Regions from separate parts of the Dactylosporangium sp. CA-233914 genome, predicted to be linked through region 2. Evidence: riboswitches for the same ligand, from Rfam matches in the RefSeq annotation. Region 2 holds a riboswitch; each other region holds the start of a gene.

Region 1 (7,320 bases), 1.8 Mb from region 2:
GCCGCAGCCTTCTTCGATCGTCGTCGTTTGCCATGCTGTCTCCCCCCATGCCTGATCCGACTCGTAGGGTATAGCCGCGTCCGCTGCCGGTGGATCCCCTAGATCCTTCAGGCTTTCTTCAGGACTGCCTCATCGACCCCGGCTAACGTCCTCGCGACCAGGAAACATCGGCATACATGGGTGGCGTTCCGACGGGGGATTTCGCCAACCGAGTGTGTCGTGGCGAGGTTTCCGCAACCATTTCGGCACGGGGAGAGGCCTGATGCGCAGAAAGCTCCGACGTACCGCCGTGACCACGTCCGCCGCTGGGCCGGACGGTCGCGCGGCAGCGAAGTCCGCGCCCGGGACGGCACGCAAGCGAAGCGTCATCCGCGCGGCGGTGGCGGCGACCGCGCTCACGGGTGCCCTGCTGGCCGTGACCGCCACGCCGGCCGCGGCGGCGACCATCAAAGGCGGTGTCTACGGCGGCATCCTGACCTGCCAGATTGAGGGGATCAAGAACGTGAACTCGGGCTGGTGGCGGAGCTACTACTGCGAGCCGGTCACCATCAATGGACCCTTCGGGTCTCATCTCTACGCTTACCAACTCTGGGGCTACACCAACTGAAGTGTCACGGCAACCGCCAGGGCGGCGACGCCCTGGCGGTCCGCGCCGAAGACGCGCCGGCGTACCTCGGTCGCAAGCGGGTGGCCGGGCAGCGTGGCTTGCGCTCGGGCCGGCCTACCCGGGCATGGCGCGCGTGTTTCCGTTCGGCGTCGGAAACGCCTGGCGGCGGCCCCCACACCCCGGGAGGGCCGCCGCCAAGGAGGGAGAAAGTCAGCAGGACAGGGAGCCGGCGCCGACGCCCACGCCGAGGATGCCGACGAAGCGCTGGTACGCGGCCACACGGCTCTGGACCTGGGCCGGGTTGCGGCCGCCGCACTCCAGGCTGCCGTTGATGCTGCGGATCGTCTCGCCGAAGCCGGCGCCGTTGACCATGGCGTTGTGCGGGGTCATGGTGCCGGGGCCGCTCTGGGTGTTCCAGTACCACAGGGCGGTCTTCCAGGCCACGGCCGAGTCGGTCTGGACCAGGTTCGGGTTGCGCAGCAGGTCGATGCCCAGGGCGTCACCGGCCGCCTTGTAGTTGAAGTTCCAGCTCAGCTGGATCGGGCCGCGGCCGTAGTACGCCGCCTGGCCGGCCGGGCAGCCGTAGGACTGGCTGGTGTCACAGTAGTGGGGGTAGTTCGCGGTGTTCTGCTCCACGATGTAGATCAAGCCGCCGGTCTCGTGGTTGACGTTGGCCAGGAAGGCGGCCGCCTCCTGCTTGCGGGCCGCGTCCGAGCCGGTCTTCGCGAAGCCCGGGTACGCCGAGAGCGCGGCGACCAGGCCCGAGTACGAGTAGAAGGAATTCCGGCTCGGGAACATCTGGTTGAACTGAGCCTCGCTGACGACGAAGCTGCCGTTCGAGGGAGGCGGGGTGGTCGTGCCGCCACCGCCACCGCCACCGGAGCCGGAGCAGGTGTACGGGTCCCAGTACCAGGTGCTGATCACCGGGCTGTACCCAGGATTCTCGTGCTCGGCGATGTAGAACTTTCCGTCGGTGAACTTGACGATGTCGCCAGTCACGTAGTTGCGGCCCTGCACCCACGCCGGGAAGCTGCACGCGCCCGTGGTGCCGGTCTGGGTCGGCGGCTGCGGGGTGCTGCCGCCACCGCACGAGCCCTGATCCTGCCACACGCCGCTGGTTCCGGGCGGGGCCTCGTTCTGTGTCCACCACTTGGCCTGGTAGTTACGGCCATTGTGCGAGGCCGTCATACCGCCGGTGTAGACCGCTGAGGCCTGCCACGCGGCGGCGCACGAGGCGGCGGACGCGGGCAGCATGTTGAAGACCGCGACCACCCCGCCCACGACGGTCACCGCGGCGAGCATCGCCAGCAGGCGCACTCTCGACACCCTTGATCACTCCTTCGGTCCATCATCTGACCAGCTCATAGGACCAGTCGGAGACGCCCTGGGGAGCGAACATCATCATTTTATGAAGAATATTTACGGTACCGTTGAGGCTTCATCGATCCCAAACCTCCGATATGATATGGGTCACTTTCGGCCGATACCAGGATCTTCGGACAAACGGCGCGGTGCGCGATTTCTGCGCCCTGGGTACAGTGACCCACGGTCACGTCCACGAGGGCACCGCCCCCGGTGCCGGGCGTGGCTGCCGCCCAATCGCCGCACCGTGGCGAGCCGGGGACCCACCGTTACGTTGGGGTGAATCCGCCCTTCCTCCCAATCGGAGGGGTGGTAGGGGTCGTTCCGTCCCGAACCCGTCAGCTAACTCGGTCGGCGGCCGACGGAAGGAACAACGAACCAGATGTCATCACGACATCCCTACCGGCGCGCACTCGTCGTGCTGCTGGCGGCAATCGTGCTCGGGGGGCTCGCCGCCGCGCCCGCCGCGGCCGAGCCCGGTGGCGACACCGGCGACGAGGGCTCCAGCGCGAATCCGACCCTGGGCTCGGTGCTGGAGGACAGCACGCGGGCCTGGTCCGAGGCGAAGGAGAAGTTCGACGCCTCGGTCAAGCATCAGGGCGAGCTCACCGCGCAGCTGCAGGCCACCGAGGCGCGCCTGGCCACGGTGCAGGAGCAGGTGGCGGCGATCGCCGTCGCGGCGTATCGCACCGGGCCCCTCACCACGTTCGCCGCGCTGATGGACTCGGGCAGCCCGGACAGCTTCGCCGAGCGGGCCGGCTCCATCAACCAGATCGCCCACCACAACGACAACCTGCTCCACGAGCTCAAGAAGCTCAAGGAGGACCAGGCCGCGCAGAAGAAGGCGCTCGACGACGAGATCGCCTCGCAGCAGCAGCAGGTTCAGACCATGGAGCAGAAGAAGAAGGACGCGGAGAAGGCGCTCGCGCTGGCCGGCGGGCCGAGCAAGGGCTTCGTCACCGCCAACCTGCCAACGGCCACCGCAGTGCCCCGCACCGCCAGCGGGGGGCTGCCCAAGGAATCGTGCAACGTCAACGACCCCACCACAACCGGCTGCATCACCCCGCGCATGCTGCACGCCATGCAGGAGGCGCAGAAGAGCGGCTTCAAGCGGTTCGTGTCATGCTTCCGCCCGAGCGGGCCGTACGAGCACCCGAAGGGGCGCGCGTGCGACTTCTCGGTACAGACGAAATCCGGATTCGGCGGGGTCGCGTCCGGTGACGACTTCGTCTACGGCAGCACCCTGGCGGCGTACTTCGTGAAGAACGCCAACCAGCTCGGCGTGATGTACGTGATCTGGTTCAAGCAGATCTGGACGCCCGCCGTCGGCTGGCACCACTACAGCGGCGTCGCCGGCGATCCCTCCAGCGACCACACGAACCACGTGCACCTCTCGATCCTGTAATCCTCACGTCTGCGGGCGGCCGGTCGATAGGGGAACCGTCGACCGGCCGTTTCTGCGAGGGGATCTGCAGTGAAGTACCGTCTCGTGACCCGCAGCGACTTCGACGGACTGGTCTGCGCGGTGCTCCTGCGTCACCTCGACCTCATCGGCGACATCACGTTCGTGCACCCCAAGGACGTCCAGGACGGCCTGGTCGAGGTCGGCCCGACGGACATCCTCACCAACCTGCCGTACACCCCCGGCGCCCACCTGGTCTTCGACCACCACCACTCCGAGACCATCCGCGCGGCCAACCTCCAACACGGCCAGGCCACGAACCACGTGATCGACGCCAAGGCCCCGTCCGCGGCCCGCGTCATCTACGAGCACTTCGGCGGGGCCGAGCGCTTCCCGGACGTCTCCGACGAGCTCATGGAGGCGGTGGACCGGGCGGACTCGGCGCAGTACGACATCACGGAGATCCTGCAGCCGACGGGCTGGTCGCTGCTGAACTTCCTCATGGACAGCCGCACCGGGCTGGGGCGCTTCCGGCAGTTCCGGATCTCCAACTACCAGCTCATGATGCAGCTGATCGACGCGTGCATCGACCACCAGGACGTCGATGCGATCCTGGCCCTGCCCGACGTCGCCGAGCGGGCCGAGCTGTTCCGCGAGCAGCAGGACCTCTTCGTCGACCAGCTGCGCCGCGTCTGCTCGACGCACGGCGACGTGGTCGTGGTCGACCTGCGCAACGAGGAGACGATCTACGCGGGGAACCGCTTCATGGTGTACGCCCTGTTCCCCGAGGCCCGCGTATCGATCCACGTCATCTGGGGAAAGCAGAAGCTCAACACCGTGTTCGCGGTCGGCAAGTCGATTCTGGACCGCAGCTCGCCGACCGACATCGGGTCGGTGATGCTGCAGTACGGCGGGGGTGGGCACCTCGCCGCCGGCACCTGCCAGATTCCGCACGACCAGTCCGAACGCGTCCTGCGCGAGCTGATCGACAAGGTGGGCGCGCCGATGAGCTCAACGGCCGGCGGGCGCCATTGAAGCCGACGCCTTTGCGAGAAATGCCGCGAGATCCGTGGGCGCTCCGCTGTTCCAACACGGTAACACACCCGGAAAAGTTGGATCTATCAAAGTGTCCGAGCGTATGCAGAGCATAACTCAGAGGATTTCCGTGTCCCGCAGCAGGCGCCACAGGCCGGCGCCGTCGGGGGCGGAGAGCCAGCGGCGGTCGTTCGGCGGGAAGCGGCGGGGGCTGCCGGCCACGCCCGGGACGGCGCCGGCCAGCACCGCCTGGGTCGGGGAGAGGTGCCGGATCGCCACCGCGGCGATGCTGTCGGGGTGCTCGGCGGCGAACTCGGCGTAGATCTCGGGGTCGTGCTGCCCGTCGTCTCCGACCAGCAGCCAGCGGATGTCCGGGAACTCCTCGGCGAGCCGGGTCAGCGATGCACGCTTGTGGGCCAGGCCGCTGCGGAAGAACCGGTCCGGCTGCGGGCCCCAGTCGGTGAGCAGGAGCGGGCCGGCCGGGTACAGGTGGCGGGACAGGAACCGGGTCAGGGTCGCGGCGACGTTCCAGGCGCCGGTGGACAGGTAGAAGACCGGGGCGCCCGGGTTGGCGTTGACCAGCCGCTCGTACAGCACCGCCATCCCCGGCACCGAGGCCCGCGCGTGCTCGTCGAGGACGAACGTGTTCCACGCGGCCAGCAGCGGCCGGGGCAGCGTGGTGACCATGACCGTGTCGTCGACATCGGAGATGATGCCGAGGCGGGTGGCGGCCGGGTCGATCACCCGGATAGGCGCCTCGACGGGCGCGCTGTCCTCACACTGCAGCGTGACCGTGGCCCAGCCCGGGGCCAGGTCGGCCTCGACGACCACGTCGACGAAGCCGCCGCGGTCGCAGCGCACCTCGCAGGTCCGCCCGCCGGCCTCGATGCGCACGAGGGCGTTGCTGACCGACGCGGCGGTGAACGAGCGCCAGCCGCGCAGCTTCTTGAGCCGCTTCACGGGCTTCGGGTCGATGCGGGCCAGCAGGACCCGGCCCAGCACGCGGACCCAGCCGGGGCGCTCGGGCGTGGCGCAGGAGCCGTAGCCGGTGTACGCCGTGACCGCGACCTTCCAGCCCCGCCGCCGCAGCCGCCGCTCGAGCATCGCGTGCCACGCGTCCTCGATGCGCGCCGCCCGGTGCAGCGGCAGCGGCGCGCTGCTGGGCGAGGGCGGGGTCAGGGACACCGCCCCAATCTGCCATAAGCCCGCCAACACCGCACCCAGCTCGACCCCGGGGTGATCAATCGCCGCGACGAGCGCGGTCATCAACCCAAAGTGACGAAGAGACGACGGTGGCATGAAACCGGGAGCCTGAACTCGACGGCCCCTCCTAACGTTTATGTCAGTAGAGACGGAAGTCACGATCCGAGCGCACAGGAGGTGCGAGATGGCTACATCATTCGAGGCCGTTCGGGCCGAGGCGCTGTTCGCTTCGGACCTGCAGTCCTCGCAGTGCCCTGCCCGCGGCGAGATCCGCGGGGCCGTCGCCGCGACGCTGCGGCGGATCGGCGTCCAGGGCTGCGCGGCGCGGGTCGCGAGCGAGTTCGGCGACCACCCGGAGACCGCGGTCGCCCGCATGGTGTGGGCCCTGACCCAGGTCCGCGCGACATACCGGGCTGGCGACGCCAAGCGGCTGCGCGCACTCCGATCGATCGCCGCCTGACAGAGGCCGCGCGCTGCCTGGCAAAGGCCGCGCGCTGCTCGGCAAAGGCCGCGCCGCCTAACGGGAGCTACCGGGCCGCGTCGCCTGGCGGAAGGTCGCGGCATAGAAGTCGCCACGGCCGGGAAGTACCACGGCCATGCAGGAGCTGCACGTCACCATCGATCCGGACGGCGCCGACCTCGCCGTCCAGCGGCTGCAGGAGCCGCTGGAGGCCCAGCTGACCTCGGCGCTGCAGCGCGCCGCCGACACGAGGTCGCCCGCGACTACCACGGCGAGTCCGTGGACGAGGTGAGCAGCCGACTGCTGGGGATCGCCCGCGCGAGCCTGCACCCCGACATCGCCGCCGCCCGGCTCCCCGACGCCGACGAGCCGGGCCGGGCCGCCGAGGCCGTCGTGCGGGACCACGCCCACGCCGTCGGGGCGCTGTGAAAGCACCGAGGAGCGGCAGGTCACTGCGGCGAGGGGCGATGATGAGGGATTTTCACCGATTGCCCCGATCGTGCAACTCGTCCGCTCCACACTGGGTGCCAGACGACAACCCAGGAGGACAGCGTGGAGCAGCACAAACTCACGATCGACATGAGCGAGGCCACGATCGACCGGCTGCGCGACCACCACTTCGCGCTCTTCGGGCTCCACGCGATCGCCACCTCGGCGAGCGGGGCCCCGACGATCTGGCTCTCCGCGCACTACCTCGAGCGCCACCTCGAGATCACGTGGAACGAGACATACTCGATGTTCACCACCCGGCGCGTCCCGCACGCCCCGAGCACGAAGGTCGTCGCCACGCACAACTACCCGGCGCCGCTCGGCAGTGTGCTGACGGTCTCGGGCAACGACGGAGCCGGGATCGTGACCCCGGGCGGGCCGGCCGGGCACATGGAGATCGACAACACCGGCCGCGTGGAGCTGGGCGCCGGGCTGTGCGTCCACGACTCGCACGGAATGTACCAGCCGATCGGGATCTTCGACCTGATCGACGTCGACCTCTTCCAGCCGATCCCCAAGGTCGCGTTCTTCTTCTCGCCGATCCCGCACATGGCGGGCGAGATCGCGACCCGGTCGCTCGGGCCCGGCGTGCTGCTGGACTACCAGATGGCCCGCAACGGGGCGCTGTCGATCGAGTATGACATCACGGACGGCTGGGCCACCGCGAACCGGCCCTACGCCACGGCCATCGCCGCCAACGAGCCGCTCAACCCGCTGCTGCTGATCCGCTCGTCAGCCTTGCAGGCCCTGGCCATGCAGCGC
Region 2 (7,320 bases):
GCACCTCGATCGCCGGCTCGTCGTGGAACGCGGCGCTCACCAGCGGGCTGGCGCCGATGTTGTCACCGGCGACGACCGTGTCGCTGTACTTGACGCCGGCCTTCTTGGCGTCGTTGCGCAGCTTGGTGAGGTACGTGCTGAGGTACTCCGAACCACCGGCGGGCACGCCGTTGATGAGACCGCCGCTGCCGGTCGGCGGGTCGATGTTGCCGTGGAAGTCGTTGAACCCGAGCAGCTGCGCGGCGACCGTCGGCCCGGTCTTCTGGGCGAACGAGACCTTGGCCGGGGTCAGCGGGGTCCACTGGTCCGATGCCTGCGGGCTCCCGGTCTTGGCCAAGGGCAGCAGAGCGACGACCGCGACGGCGAGTGCGGGCACCGCGAGGTGCTGCGCGATCCGCCAGCCGCGGGCGCGTGGCTGGGCCATGCTCTCTCCTTTTGGGAAGCTTTGTTTCGAAGGGATACATGCGTTGATGCACATCCTTTCGAAGTCCTGGATCGGGCGCGAGCATCGGCGGCCGTCAGGTAGATGTCCGGCGGGTAACGGAGAGGGTTGACGCAACGGGGCCGCCCGAACAGGCAGTGCGCGCTGCGTGACGATGTGGTATCGCTAGGTATTTAGTACGTTGCCGGGGAGGGGACACCGCGGGTTCGAAGGCGGTCACCATGCTCAGGCGGTCACCTGCGCCTGGCACTGCTGTGGCCGGTCGACGTCCAGGCCGCCGGCCACGGCTCGCAGCTGGAGATCACGGCGCAGCCCGGCGCCGAGCGGCTCGTGGTGAGCAACTCCGACGGCACGAACACCACGACGAGCCCGGTCGCCGGGGCGTTGCGGGACTGGCACACGTACGTCATCGCGTGGGCCCCTTCGGGCTTCCGCGTCTCCGTCGACGGCACCCGGCGCTCCCTCGACCCGGCCGTCTCCACCGAGCCGCGCTGGTTCGGCTTCGCGGTCACCACCGGCGACGAGGCCGACACGCCTGCCGAGTTCCAGATCGACTACCTGCGGATCTGGGCCTTCGACCCGGTCGCCTCGGCCCCGGCCGCGCGGCCGTCCACTGTGGACTCAGCGCGGCGCGGCGCCCCCGGGCCGGCACTGGTCGCTCTGGCCGGCCGCGGCCGCGGTCACGGCGCCCTCGTGATCCACAAGACCCGCCCGTACCGGCCGCCGTCCGCGCTCCGGGCGTAGCGGGATCCGCCGAGCGCGAACGGGCCTGTCAAAACCCGGCCGCGGCGAGAATCCTCGGCGGATGAGCATCCTCGTTCTCGGCGGCACGGTGTTCCTCGGCCGCGCCGTCGCCCGCCACGCCCTCGAAGCCGGTCACGACGTCGTCTGCGCCGCCCGCGGCGAGTCCGGCGAACCCGTGGAGGGCGTCCGGTTCGTCCGCGTCGACCGCGACGACCCGGACGGCCTCGCCGCGCTGGACGGTGAGTATGACGCGATCGTCGACGTGGCCCGCCACCCGCACCACGTCCGGCACGCCGTTGCCGCGCTCGCCGGCCGGGCCGCCCACTACACCCTGGTCTCCAGCGGATCGGCGTATTCCGACGTCGCCACCCCCGGCCAGCGCGCCGCCACCGCCCCGCTGCTGGCGCCCGGCTACGACGACGACCCCGGCGCCGGCGCGGAGGAGTACGGGCGGTGCAAGGTCGCCTGCGAGCGGCTCGCGGTCGAGGGCTTCGGCGCCGACCGGACGTTCGTGCTGCGGGCCGGCATGATCGTCGGGCCCGAGGACCCGACGTATCGATTCGAGTACTGGGTGCGCCGGGCCGCGCGCGGCGGCGAGGTGCTCGCCCCGGGCGAGCCGGACGAGGCGGTGCAGCTCGTGGATGTGCGCGACCTCGCCGAGTGGATCGTGGCGGCCGGCCGTGCCGGGCTCGCGGGCGCCTTCGACGGCATCGGCCCGGCGATGAGCAGGGCGCAGTTCCACGCCGCGCTCGGCGAGGGCGTCGGCGTGGCGCAGGAGCTCACCTGGGTGGCGCAGGACTTCCTGCTCGATCGCGAGGTGGCGCCGTGGAGCGGCCCGCGGTCGCTGCCGTTCTGGCTGCCCCTGCCGCGATACGCCGGCTTCATGGCCCGCGACGTGACCGGCTCGCTCGCCGCCGGCCTGCGCGTCCGTCCGCTCGCGAGCACCGTGCGCGACACGTTCGAGTCCATTCGTGATGCATCCCACATCGATACGAAGAACGGACTGGGTATCGATGAGGAGACCGAGTTGCTGGGGCAATGGCACGCGCGATAGGTGCGTTCGCCCGAAAAGCCTGTCGTGCGGCCGACAGCTGCCGATGAAGAGCCGTGCCCAAGCGATCGCCCGGTGCCGCCAAGGACCGGCGTTCCCAGGGAACTCACAGCGAATTCAGGCGTCTGACGGGCAGGAACACCACGTATCACTTGTTGCAACCGAAGCGAACCGGGGCAGCCTCCCGAGCGTCTAGGTAAGTGGTGCAACTCTCAGGGGTCGTCACCGAATCGCCCCCGGGGGCGGAATTCGGAAGGCGCTTCGACTGTTGTGTAGGGGGCATACCCGGGGGGCACCCGTTTTAGCAGGGTGAAACGGGGAAGGCGAAGGATGGAGCGGGGAGGGGCCCGAAGTGGAGAACGTGAAAGTGGAGATGCGACCCGACACAGGCGCCGAGGAGCGTGACCTGGTCGGCGTGTACCTGCATGAGATCTCCCGCACGCCGCTGCTCGACGCCGCTTCTGAGGTCGAGCTGTCCAAGGCGGTCGAGGCGGGGCTTTACGCCGAGCACCTGCTCGACACCGAGGAGATCCCCGACGGTGTGACCGCCGCCGAGCTGCAGCGCCTGGTGGCCGAGGGCGAGCGGGCGAAGGACCGGTTCATCCGGGCCAACCTTCGGCTGGTGGTGTCGATCGCGCGGCGTTACGTGCGCTCCGGCATGCCGATGCTCGACCTCATCCAGGAGGGCAACACCGGCCTGGTGCGCGCCGTCGAGAAGTTCGACTACGTGCGTGGATACAAGTTCTCGACCTACGCGACCTGGTGGATCCGCCAGGCGATCAGCCGGGCGATCGCGCAGCAGGAGCGCACGGTCCGCCTGCCGGTGCACCTCGTCGAGGACGTCAACCGGATGCGCAACGTCGCGCGGCAGCTCACCCGCGAGCTGGGCAACGAGCCGGAGCCGGAGCAGCTGGCCACCGCGCTCGGCGTGCCGGTCGAGCGGGTGCACGAGCTGATGCGCTGGTCCCAGGACACCGTGTCGCTCGACACCCCCGTGGGTGACGACGGCGACACCAACCTGGGCGACCTGGTCGCCGACTCCGACGCCCCGTCGCCGGAGGAAGTGGTCCTGGCCGCCCTGGAGCGGCAGCGGATCGAGGGCCTGCTCAACCACCTCGACGACCGTTCGGCCGGCATCATGCGGGCCCGCTACGGCCTCGAGGACGGCCGTGAGCACTCGCTGACCGAGGTGGCGACGCGGTTCTCGCTCTCCCGTGAGCGGATCCGCCAGCTGGAGATCCAGGCGCTCGGCCGGCTGCGCGAGCTGGCCCGCGCCGAGGGCCTGCAGGCCGCGTAACGACGAAGAATTCCCCCAGAGACGGCAAAGCCCCAGGTCGGTGCGGACCTGGGGCTTTTTCGACGCGTTTTAGTAGGGATTGCCGCAAACCTTCCACGAGCCGCTCTCCTTGACCAGCGAGAATTCGTGGCTGTTCGAGGCGCCGTTCTTGTACGTGACCGTGCCGGAGATCGACGCGGTCTCGTGGCCGTTGCTGTTGTAGTAGGAGCCGCCCCAGTCCAGGTCGTGCGAGACCGGCTGGTTCTTCTGGACGTACGCCTCGAAGGTCTCCGGCCCGTAGCTCTTCTGCGTGCTGGCGCACAGCAGCTTGTACGCGGCCTGGTTGTTGCCACCCTCGAGCGCGCTCAGGAAGTCCCCGGTCGCGGCCTTCGGCGCCTTGGTGGAGGAGTTGAGGACCAGGAAAAACGCGGCCGAGCCGCCGCCGCAGCAGATCACGACGGCGCCGATCACGCTGAAAATGACGATCTTCAGGGTTTTACTCACGCGCGCCAGCCTAGGAACGCGCGGCGACGCGCGATGTAAACCACCCGACGCGGGTCATGACCTGTGTGCGACGACGAACAGGCGCGGGAACGGCATGATCGTGCCGAACGGCTCGTTCGGGTACCGCCGGCGCAGGTGCTCCTTCACCTCCGTGGTGAACGCTTCGAGGTCGTCGCCGGACAGCGCGTCGAGGTACGGGCGCAGGCCGGTGCCCTTGAACCATTCGAACACCGGATCGTCGCCGGGTAGCACGTGGTAGTAGGTCGTCTCCCACGCGTCGACGGCCAGGCCGGCGGCCGACAGCAGGCGGACGTACTCCTCCGGGCTCAGCACCGGCGAGGCGGCCCGTGGCCCGGTGGAGCCCAGCGCGCCGGACAACAGCGGGGCCCAGCGCGGCCCGGTCGCGACCTCGTCCAGGCCCGGGTCGAACTTCGCGGTCGGCACCTGGAAGGCGAGCGTGCCGCCGTCGTCGAGGGCAGCGGCCCACAGCGGCAGCAGCCGCTCGTGCTCGCCGACCCACTGCAGCGAGGCGTTGGCCACAATCACGTCGAGGGAGCCGCGCTGGGGGCTCCACTGCCCGGCGTCGGCGAGCTGGAAGCGCAGCTGCGGCGTCGCGAAGGCGTTCGCGGCCTCGATCATCGCGGGCGAGGAGTCCAGGCCCAGGATCGCCGCGTCCGGCCAGCGCTCGGCGAGCGTGGCGGTCATCGCGCCCGGGCCGCATCCGAGATCGACGACGGCCACCGCCGCGGTGGTGGGGACGCGGGCGACGAGCTCGCGGAACGGCCGGGCGCGTTCGTCGGCGAAGCGGTTGTACTGCTGCGGATCCCAGGAGGCCATGGCCCCAATGATGAAGGGCCGCGGACCGTTGCGGTCCGCGGCCCTTCATATCGTCGTCAGGGGCCTAGATCTTTACGCGGCCGTATCCGTAGACGCTGCCGCTGATATTGGCCACCCTCACCACGTCGCCCGTGTGCGGGGCGTGGATCATCCGGCCGGGCGACACGTAGATGCCGACGTGGCCGAGGCTGTTCATGAAGACGAGGTCGCCGGGTCGGGCCTCCGACGCGGAAATGTGCTGGACGACCTTCCACTGGTCCGCGGCGACGTGCGGCAGATTCGCACCCACCTGCTTCCAGGCCATCATCGTCAGCCCCGAGCAGTCCCAGGAGTCCGGGCCGGCCGAGCCCCAGTGGTAGGGCTCGCCCTGCTGCGCGTAGGCGAAGTTGATGACCTTCTGGCGCGTGGCGTCGTCGACCTGCGGCGCGTTGACGCTGTTGTAGCTCACCTTTTTGGCGCCCGCGGCGGTCGCCTTCCGCTGCAGGTCCTGGAGCTTCTTGAGGTCGCCCTCGATCTTCTTGCGCTGGTTCTCGAGATCGGCCTTCTGGGTGTTCTGCGCCGCGATCGTCTCGTCCATCTTGGACTTGGCGGCCTTGTAGTCGTCGATGCTCTTCTGCTGTTGATGGGTGATCTGCTGCAGCATCGACAGCTGGTCCATGAGCGAGCCCGACGACGTCGCGTTGAGGACCATGTTGAGGTTGCGCAGGTTGCCGTTGGTCTTGAACGCGGCGATCGCGATCTGCTCGACGCCGGCATTGGCGTTGGTCACGCTGTCCTCGAGCGCCTTCGCCCGGGTTTGGGAGTCGGTCAGGTCGGAGTTGATCTTGTTCCAGGCCTCGACCGTGTGCTCGAGTTCGTCGTTCGACTTGTCGAGCTGGGCCTGGATCTCGGCCAGCGTCGGGTCGGCGTGTGCGACCGTGGCGGGTGCGAGCACGGTGAGTGAGATGAACCCGATCACAAGGGTCCGCAGCACCGACCGGCGGGCACGATGTCCAGTGGACAAGGAAAGACCCTTCATGCACCGACCGCCTACCGGGTTAGCTGACGGGTTCGGGCGAGAAGAGATAGCGCCCTACCGCAGCGTTGCGGATTCACCCCAGATGAATGGGTCCCCGGTTCGATGGGCGCGCCCGGGGAGGGTGCGCTCGAACTCGATTCGGCGGCGCTTGCCCGGTGTCATCCGGGGTGGATGACGAACTGCCGAGCAGGCCAGCGCCTAACTTAACGTGAGCATCCGCCAGGCGAAAGGCGTGCGTCCCGATCGATATCTATTACCCTAAAAGTCCGGATTACCGCCGGTTGGCCCCCCGTTTCAGGCCGTGACATTGGTACCGAACGGTTACGGACGCGAAGCCCGGCGACGAGAAGCTGTGACCCCGCCGGGGCCCCTCGCCGAGGGGCCCCTCCCGGGCTACTTCAGCTCGCCGGCCACCTGCCGCATGAGGTCGAGCGTGGCCTCCTGCGACAGGGCCCGCTCGGTGAGGCGGTCGAGCGCACCGCGGTACATCGCGATGAGCTCCGGCTCCTCCCACAGCAGGTGCTGGCGGTAGAGCACACCGTCGTCGGCGCCGAAGTCCAGCAGCGCGAAGTCGCCCTCCCACCCCGGGTGGTAGCCGGCGTTGAGGGGCACGACGCGGACGTCGGCGTACGGCCGCTGCGCCATCTCGATCGTGTGCTCCAGCTGGTCGACCAGCAGCGCCTCGTCGCCCGGGACCGGATTGCGGCGCAGCACCGACTCGTCGAGCAGCGCCTGCAGGCGCGGCGGCTCCTCGCGGCCGAAGAGCTCCTCCTGCCGGCGGGCGTGGAACTCCACGCGCCGCTCCGACTCGGTCTCGGACGTCGCGTGGGCGTACCGCCGGGTCTGCAGCAGCGCCGGAAACATGATCGGCGCCCACTCGCCGACGCGGGCCGCCTCCGCCTCGAAGCCGACGTACGTGACCAGCTGTGCCGGCAGCGTGGGGCGGTACTCGTCCCACCACATCCGCCGCTTCGCCGCCCGGGCCAGCTCGAGCAGCTCGTCGACCGTCCGCGGGTCGTGGACCCGGTAGTAGGCCAGCAGGCTGCGCAGGTCGCTCACGGAGATGGCGACCGTGCCGTTCTCGATGCGGATGAGCTTGGACAGCGACCACTCCATCTCGGCGGCCACCAGATCCTGGGTCAGCTCCCGCTCGCGCCGCAGCCGTCGTAGCTCGGCTCGGAGGCGGCGCTTGCCCACGATAGGCCCGCTCATGGCCATCACCCCAATCGCGTACACATGGCATCGCCCCAGTCGAGGGCTCCTGGTGTCTACCCGGATTGCGGCAGATGCACCTATCTGGAGGCGTGTGCTGCGAGAAAGATTTTGGCCATGGCGCTGGCGAGGTCGCCCGGGCCGGTGGAGGCGACGGCCTGGCCGCCGTCTCGCGCAGGACGGTCATGCCGGCGTCGCCACCGTGGCCGATCGCGAGAAACGCCGACGCCATCTGC
Region 3 (7,320 bases), 1.2 Mb from region 2:
GTCGCGGGGGTGGTCGAGGCGCGGGAACCGTGGAAGGGGTTAGGCGGACCTGACAGCCGTCCCGTGGTGGCGCGTCGACGCCAGTGGTGGGACGCGGGTGTCGCGGGGAGCGGGCGACAGCAGATTCGGCCGAGCGCCGGGAACCGTGACAGCGGCGGGGGACGTTGGCGTCGCGCGGGTGGTTGGGGGTGTGGAGAGGGCACCGCGGGTCCGGGCCGGCACGGCGACCCGTAACCTCAGAGGGTGCTGCTCTCCGACCGTGACCTCAGTAAAGAGCTCGAAGGCGGCCAACTGCGCCTCGAACCGTTCGATCAAGCGCTGGTGCAGCCGTCCAGCATCGACGTGCGGCTCGACCGGTGGTTCCGGGTGTTCAACAACCACCTTTACACACACATCGACCCCGCCATTCAGCAGGACGATCTCACCTCGATGGTCGAGGTCGGCGACGGGGAGCCGTTCGTGCTGCACCCGGGCGAGTTCGTGCTCGCCTCCACGCTTGAGGTGATCACGCTCGGCGACCAGCTGGCGGGGCGGCTGGAGGGCAAGTCCAGCCTTGGGCGGCTCGGGCTGCTGACGCACTCGACCGCCGGCTTCATCGACCCCGGGTTCTCCGGGCACGTCACGCTGGAGCTGTCCAACGTCGCCAACCTGCCGATCCGCCTGTGGCCGGGCATGAAGATCGGGCAGCTGTGCATCTTCCGGCTCTCGTCGCCGTCCGAGCATCCGTACGGCTCGGCGGTCTACGGCTCGCGGTACCAGGGGCAGCGCGGCCCGACCCCGAGCCGTTCCTGGCAGAACTGGCGCACCTGGCCTACGCAGTAAAAGTTTGGGGCGGGCCCGAAGGCCCGCCCCAAAGTTCATGCCACCCGGCCGTATCCGGATATCGGTTCTTGGTCGATCTTCTTCATCTGGACGGGTGCGCTGGGATTCGGTGCGTGCACCATCCAGCCGCCGCCGACGTACAGCCCCACGTGGTGCAGGTCGCTGAAGAAGAAGACCAGGTCGCCGGCCTTGAGGTCGGCACGCGTGACGCGCTTGGTGTCCTGGTACTGCCAATTGGTGTAGTGGCGCAGCGTGTAGCCGACTTGCTTCCAGGCGTACAGCGTCAGGCCGGAGCAGTCGAACGTGTTCGGGCCCTCGGTGGCCCACACGTACTTCTTGCCGATCTGCTGGCAGGCGATCTGCGCGGCCTTGGCACCCGGGCCGCCGGTGTACTCGTACGGACAGGCCACCGGTTTGAGGCTGCCGGTGCCGTTACCGTTACCGTACGCGTCCAGCCGCATCGCCTGCAGGCTCTTGATGTCGGCGTTGATCTGCTGCTCCTGCTTCGCCAGCGCGGCCTCCTGCTCGGCCTGCTTGGCGACCAGCTCGTCGAGCGGGCCCTTCTGGGCGTCGTACTGCTGCTTGGCGACCAGCACGTCCTTGATCCGCGTCTGCTCGTCCTTGGCCACCATGTTGAGCAGCGTCATCTGGTCGATGAACGTGTCAGGCGAGCCGGTGGTGAGCATCGCGTCGAGCTTCGAGACGCGGCCGGTCTTGTACTGCATCACCGCGAACGCGGTCACCTTGTCGAAGGCGGCGTCGACCCGGGTGCGCAGCGGGGCGATCTGGTCCTCGAGCTGCTTCTGCTTGGTCTTGTTGGCGGCGAGCTCGAGCTTGAGCTGATTGTGCTGCTCGACGACGGGCTCGATCTGGTTCCACTTCTCGTCGATCTGCTTCTCGATCTCGCCGGGCGTGGGCTCGGCGTGCGCAAGCCCGGTGATGCCGACGGCGAGGGACAGACCGCCGAGGGTGGCGACGAGGAGCCGTACCAGACGGTTGGGCCGCCTCGTCCACCTCAGATGGGTCTCCACCGAGGAGTTACTCCTTCTTCCAGGCCGCCTACCGGGTTAGCTGACGGGTTCGGGCGGGAAGGTCGCCCTACCGCGTGTTACTGCGGATTCACCCCGGTGAAACACTTGGGTCCCCGGCTCGGAAATTCGACTCGGCGGTGCCGCCCGGCGCGACCGTCGTGGTCGCGGACATCCAGCCGACGGGAATTCACGTTAAGGGGGCCAGGTTCCCAGGTTCAAGTCAGTGCGCGATTCTTGTCCGATTTGTCGCTAAGGTCGCGCGAATCGAGTGACGAACACGTCGTCGATTATGCCCACGAACTGGTCGTTGTTCGCACTCGTTCCCTTACCGCCAATGCAGATCGGATCGTCGTTCGCTATCGACAGTGACGACGGAATCGCCGTCCGTCCCGCCTCGACCCCGTCCACGGCCACCGTGAGCAGTGCGTTACCGCGCGAACACGCGAGCCGGTGCCACCGCCCGTCGGCGACGCTACGGGACGCCATGGCCACGAAAATGGTGGCGGAAGAAGTGCCGACAATCACACAGCTGGGCTGTCCGGCCACCCCGTCGACCTGCAGCTTGAACTGACTGTCACCGACCGAGAACCCTTTCTGCACAACATTGGCGCCTTTGGAAGTCTCGTTCGGTTGAACCAGGACGCTGGCGCCGTACGTTATGGATCCACGTCCGGGATTGAGAAAGCCGGCCCGCCCGCTCTGCAGGATGGCCCGTGCGCAACTCTGTGCACCGTAATGCTCACATCGCGGCGGAAACCGCACCGCGAGTCCGCCGTCGTGCGGCACCGCGGAGAGCTCCCCGCCCTCGGCCCGCCGCGACCGCAGCCCGAGCCGCCCGCCGGCGTCCCCGATCGGCTCCGACAGCCCGTTGTCGAACGTGTACCGAACGGTGATGTCCCCATGTGGCTCAACCGAAGCCGCGGGCGACCCGCTGGGCGACGCCGGCGCGCCCGGGGCGTGGCCGATCGCGAGCGACGGCGTCGACCCGGTGACGGGCTCGGCCAGCTCCCGGGCGGGCGGGGCGCTCGCCCACCGAACGACGAACCCGGCAGCTACGACAAGGCCGGCCAGTCCGGCACACAGCAACAACCGCCGTCGATGGCGCATAACCGGACATGCTGCCCCGAAACCGCCCGGCCGCGCAGGAAATCGACAGGGCTGTCGCCCAAGAGCATGATGGCTCGGGTCCGCATCACCTGCGGACCGCTGCTCCCGCCAGAGACCGGTCGGCCCTGGGGGGCCTCCCTGCCAGGTCCGCGTGGCCAAGACCCGGACCGGAAGCGCAGGCGCCCGAAGGGCCTACGACGAGGCGACCCCGGCCCCGCCGATCTCCCAGCTGGGCACCTGGGCCTGCTGCTTCACGCCCTGGTACTCGACCAGGACCAGCGCGATGTCGTCGTCCAGCCGCCCCCGCACCCACTCGACCAGCGCGCTCTCCAGCGACTTCAGCCCGTCGGCGACCGTGCCGTGCCCGAGCAGCCGCTGCGCCCGCTCCGCGGTGGGGAAGAACTGCCCGTCCCGGCGCGCCTCGGCCAGCCCGTCGGTGAAGAACAGCAGCCGGTCCCCGGGCTCCAGCCGCTCCACCCGCGGCTTGACGACCGGCATGAACCCCAGCGGCGGCGCGTTGGACGGCGGGTCGAGCGAAATCACCCGGCCCCGGCGCAGCAGCAGCGGCGCCGGGTGCCCGCAGTTGACGATCGTCAGCGTCCCGCCCCGCTCCTCGATCAGCGCCGCGGTCACGAAGTCCTCGTCGCCGAGCGACCGGGCGACCGCCCGATCCAGGTCGGCCACGATCGCGCGCAGGTCGGCGCGCTCGAACGCCACATGGCGATACGAGCCCAGGACGATGCTGGCGAGCCGGACGGCCTCAAGGCCCTTGCCGCGCACGTCGCCGATGATCATCCGGACGCCGTACGGCGTGTCGAGCGCCTCGTAGAGGTCGCCCCCGATGTCGGCGGCGGCGCTGGCCGAGATGTACCGCGCGGCGACCGTCAGCGGCCCCACCTGCGGGCCCAGCGGGCGCAGGACGGCGCCCTGGGCGACGCTGGCGAGGTGGGACAGCTCCGCGTAGCGCGCGATCTGCCGCTGCCGGATCGCCCCGACGGCGGAGCCGATGCCGCTGGCCACGATCACGAAGCCGAGGTTGAGCATCAGCACGAGCGCGCGGTCGCGGCTGTGCATCAGCTCGATCGAGCAGAAGATGAAGGCGAGCAGCGTCGAGGCGCTGCCGACGGCGAGCACCTCGGGCCAGGACGCGAACGCGGCGGCCAGGAACGGCGCGGCCGCGAGCAGCCCGACGTAGTCGGCCTGGTAGCCGTCGGCGACCTCGGCGGCGAGCACGAGCGCGAGCAGCACGAAGGCCGCGCCGACACCGGCGCGGGCCTCGGGAAGCAGCTGACGTTTCATAGGTCCGGCCAACAGCATGCCACCAACCGACCGCCGGACCGCTCCATCAAACGGCCGGGTCTGCCTTACTTGAGTACCTCATACTTCGCGTTGATGACACCGGCGCTCACCGATGCGATCGTCACGAAGGCGCCCTTGGAAAGGTCGAGGCAGCGCCCCGCCACGAAGGGTCCGCGATCGTTGATCCGTACGTCGACGGACTTGCCATTGGCCAGGTTCGTGACCCGGACGATCGTGCCGAACTTCAGCGTCTTGTGAGCCGCGGTCAGCCCGTTGGGATCGAAGTTCTCGCCGTTGGCGGTCTTCTGCCCATCAGCGTAGTACGACACCTCGCAGGTGCCGCTGCTCGCCACCTCGGCCGCCCCCGTGGTGGTCGGCGCCTTCGTCGGCGACTTGCTCTTGGTGGGCGTCTTCGACGGCGTCGGCGAGGCCGTGACCTGCACAGACTCGAGCGCCTGGGCGGCGGACGGCTCGGCGGAGGGCGACGCGGTGGGAGAGGGACGCTCGCCGCGGTCCGCACGCTCCTGCGGGCTGCGGGGCGCGTCGGCGGCGACGGTCTTGGGATCGTCGGAGCCAAGGTTGACGGTCGCGATGGCACCGCCGATCAGAACGATCACGGCACCGACCCCAGCGATCAATGGGATGAGGTGACGGCGACCCACAACGGAATGTCGGCCGGACAACGTCTGCACCCTTCGTCGACAGCAAGTCCGTGACCGAACGTATCGGCCCCTCCCGGCCGCCAGTCAAACCGAAGGGCGGTTGATGTGGTGATTTGCCCGCATAGTTCCGACCGTTCGGCCGATGCAGCAAGAACCCGTTCGGCCGAACTCCAGAGGGTGCAGCGCGCCGGGCCGCAGCCGTTCCGATTACGGACTGCAGCGGACAAATCAGGCGGAAGCCGGCCCGGCGCGGACCGGAGGACATGGGTCGTCTGCCGGTGCCAACGAAACGGACGCGGGCCCGCGATGGGGTCGACCCGTCAACGGCGCGCAATCCAGCCGTGATGGGGTCGACCGGTCTACGGCGCGCAACCTGGCCGTGATGGGTTGCGCGGTCAGTGGCGCGTGACCTGGCCACAATGGGGGTTGAGCGGTCACCACGGACGCGGCGGACGTGGGGGACGAGAGCCGCGCGGACGCGGCGGGCGGATGCGACACGGACACGGCCGCCGCGGCCGAGCCGCGATGGGGCTGCGCCCTGTGAGGTGGTGTGCGATTCGCCCGGTCTGGGCGAGATGACCGGAATAGGAACAGCCACCGCTTGATCCTTCGAAGTGATCGAAGCTGCGAAGGAGAGACCAAGCGATGGCATCTGTGAGCGTGGATGGTGCCGCGTTCCTGCGCGAGCACATCGAGTCCGCGTCACCCGATCTGCTGCGCACGAGGGTGAAAACGTTCGCCGAGGCGCTCATGTCCGCTGAGGCCGACGCCCTGTGCGGTGCCGGCTACGGGGAGCGCAGCGACGAACGCACCAACCAGCGCAACGGCTACCGGCACCGGGACTGGGACCACCCGCGCGGGCACCGTGGAGCTGGCGATCCCGAAGCTGTCACTACCGTGGGGGTGTCGACTCGGCGGGTGGAGAAGCTCTCGAGCTGCTCGGCATCGCGTCGCTGTCGCGCACCCAGGTGCCGGCGATGGCCGCGCACCTCGACGCGCAGGTCGAGGCGTTCCGCAACCGGCCTCTGGATGCGGCCCCACTACACGTTCGTGTGGACCGACGGGGCCGGGTTCCTGCGGGCGGCTTCGCGCTGCGGTTCGATCGAGGCAAGACTCAACCCGGACCACGGGGTCGTTGCCCGTTCCGTTCGCGCAGAGCCGAACTGGGCCAGGCCGGGTTGGCGGTCGGGACGCCAGGCAGGGGCGGTGTCAGTGCGGTGGACCAGGCAGGGGGTTCGGCGATCAACTGGGCCGGTGACCGCGACGCCGCCCGGTTCGACCCCGCCGCCCAGGTGCCCCGACCGCGACGGCCGCCGGGGAGGAGCGGCACACGCGGCCCGGGACCCGGCGCAGGGTCGGGTCACGGTTCGCTCGGATAGCGCAGCGGCGCTGGGTCACGGTTTCGCTCGGATTCCGCAGCGGCGCCGGGTCACGTTTTGGCCAGGTGCCGCGGCGCGGCTGGGTCACGGTTCGCTCGGATAGCGTGGCGGCGCCGGGTCACGTTTTGCTCAGGCACTGCGGTGGGGCTGGGTCACGGTTTCGGTCGGGTCCTGCGGCTGCGCCTCGGCCCGGTGTGCTTGGTGGACCGGGCCGGGCACTTGGCGTACGGAATTAGGGGCGGACCGCTGAGAGCACGGCCTGGACCGCCGTCGGGGTCTCGACCTCCGACTTGTCGCCGGTCTGGCGGTCGCGGATCTCCACCATGCCGTCGGCCAGCCGCTTGCCGACCACGACGATCGTCGGCACGCCGATGAGCTCCGAGTCGTTGAACTTTACGCCCGGCGAGACGTCCTTGCGGTCGTCGAGCAGCACGGTCAGGCCGGCCGCCTCCAGGTCTGCGGCCAGCGCCGCCGCCCCGTCGCGAATCTCGTCGGTCTTGCCGGCCGCGACCACGTGCACGTCGGCGGGGGAGAGCTCCCGCGGCCAGCATAGCCCGCGCTCGTCGGCGGTCTGCTCGGCGATCACGGCGACGGCCCGGGTGACGCCGATGCCGTAGGAGCCCATGGTCACGACCTGGGCCTTGCCGTTCTGGTCGAGCACCGTCAGGCCGAGGGCCTGCGCATATTTGCGGCCGAGCTGGAAGATGTGGCCGATCTCGATGCCGCGGGCCTGCTCCAGCGCGCCGCCGTCGACCGGGCAGATGTCGCCGTCCTGGATGCGGGCCGCCTCGATCGTGCCGTCGGGGGTGAAGTCGCGGCCGGCGACGAGGTGCGTCACGTGCCGGCCGGGCTCGTCCGCGCCGGTGATCCAGCTCGTGCCGTCCACGACGCGGGGGTCGACGAGGTATCGGATGCCCGAGGAGTTCTTCTCGCCCAGCACGCCGGGGCCGATGTATCCCTTGACGAGCGCCGGATGCGCCGCGAACTCGGCCTCGGTCATCGGCGCCACCTCGGCCGGTG

The links. Region 2 has a riboswitch for cyclic di-AMP ahead of ACQPY0_RS07095 (NlpC/P60 family protein). Riboswitches for the same ligand answer to the same signal wherever they lie in the genome.
Region 1: it holds a riboswitch for cyclic di-AMP, as region 2 does, so the genes downstream of both, ACQPY0_RS57555 (coiled-coil domain-containing protein) here and ACQPY0_RS07095 (NlpC/P60 family protein) in region 2, are expected to answer to the same signal.
Region 3: it holds a riboswitch for cyclic di-AMP, as region 2 does, so the genes downstream of both, ACQPY0_RS01345 (NlpC/P60 family protein) here and ACQPY0_RS07095 (NlpC/P60 family protein) in region 2, are expected to answer to the same signal.

Annotation. Positions count from the first base shown of each region.
Region 1 covers NZ_CP192030.1:12,845,985-12,853,304, forward strand. Annotated here, with positions in the region: gene ACQPY0_RS57540 (hypothetical protein) at 1-34, opposite strand, end outside; gene ACQPY0_RS57545 (hypothetical protein) at 263-607, shown strand; gene ACQPY0_RS57550 (glycoside hydrolase family 19 protein) at 818-1,933, opposite strand; cyclic di-AMP (ydaO/yuaA leader) riboswitch at 2,190-2,342, shown strand; gene ACQPY0_RS57555 (coiled-coil domain-containing protein) at 2,352-3,374, shown strand; gene ACQPY0_RS57560 (exopolyphosphatase) at 3,444-4,406, shown strand; gene ACQPY0_RS57565 (App1 family protein) at 4,524-5,672, opposite strand; gene ACQPY0_RS57570 (hypothetical protein) at 5,794-6,069, shown strand; gene ACQPY0_RS57575 (hypothetical protein) at 6,206-6,361, shown strand; gene ACQPY0_RS57580 (hypothetical protein) at 6,358-6,498, shown strand; gene ACQPY0_RS57585 (hypothetical protein) at 6,622-7,320, shown strand, end outside.
Region 2 covers NZ_CP192030.1:1,541,125-1,548,444, forward strand. Annotated here, with positions in the region: gene ACQPY0_RS07065 (bifunctional metallophosphatase/5'-nucleotidase) at 1-424, opposite strand, end outside; gene ACQPY0_RS07070 (hypothetical protein) at 773-1,186, shown strand; gene ACQPY0_RS07075 (NAD-dependent epimerase/dehydratase family protein) at 1,248-2,240, shown strand; gene ACQPY0_RS07080 (sigma-70 family RNA polymerase sigma factor) at 2,611-3,534, shown strand; gene ACQPY0_RS07085 (Rv0361 family membrane protein) at 3,604-4,017, opposite strand; gene ACQPY0_RS07090 (methyltransferase domain-containing protein) at 4,072-4,854, opposite strand; gene ACQPY0_RS07095 (NlpC/P60 family protein) at 4,919-5,827, opposite strand; cyclic di-AMP (ydaO/yuaA leader) riboswitch at 5,865-6,026, opposite strand; gene ACQPY0_RS07100 (DUF5753 domain-containing protein) at 6,266-7,084, opposite strand.
Region 3 covers NZ_CP192030.1:293,357-300,676, forward strand. Annotated here, with positions in the region: gene dcd (dCTP deaminase) at 244-822, shown strand; gene ACQPY0_RS01345 (NlpC/P60 family protein) at 858-1,853, opposite strand; cyclic di-AMP (ydaO/yuaA leader) riboswitch at 1,865-2,000, opposite strand; gene ACQPY0_RS01350 (LamG-like jellyroll fold domain-containing protein) at 2,103-2,960, opposite strand; partial or broken gene ACQPY0_RS01355 (PP2C family protein-serine/threonine phosphatase) at 3,153-3,953, opposite strand; partial or broken gene ACQPY0_RS01360 (serine/threonine-protein phosphatase) at 4,079-4,277, opposite strand; gene ACQPY0_RS01365 (septal ring lytic transglycosylase RlpA family protein) at 4,325-4,876, opposite strand; partial or broken gene ACQPY0_RS01370 (transposase) at 5,567-5,952, shown strand; gene ACQPY0_RS01375 (proline--tRNA ligase) at 6,533-7,320, opposite strand, start outside.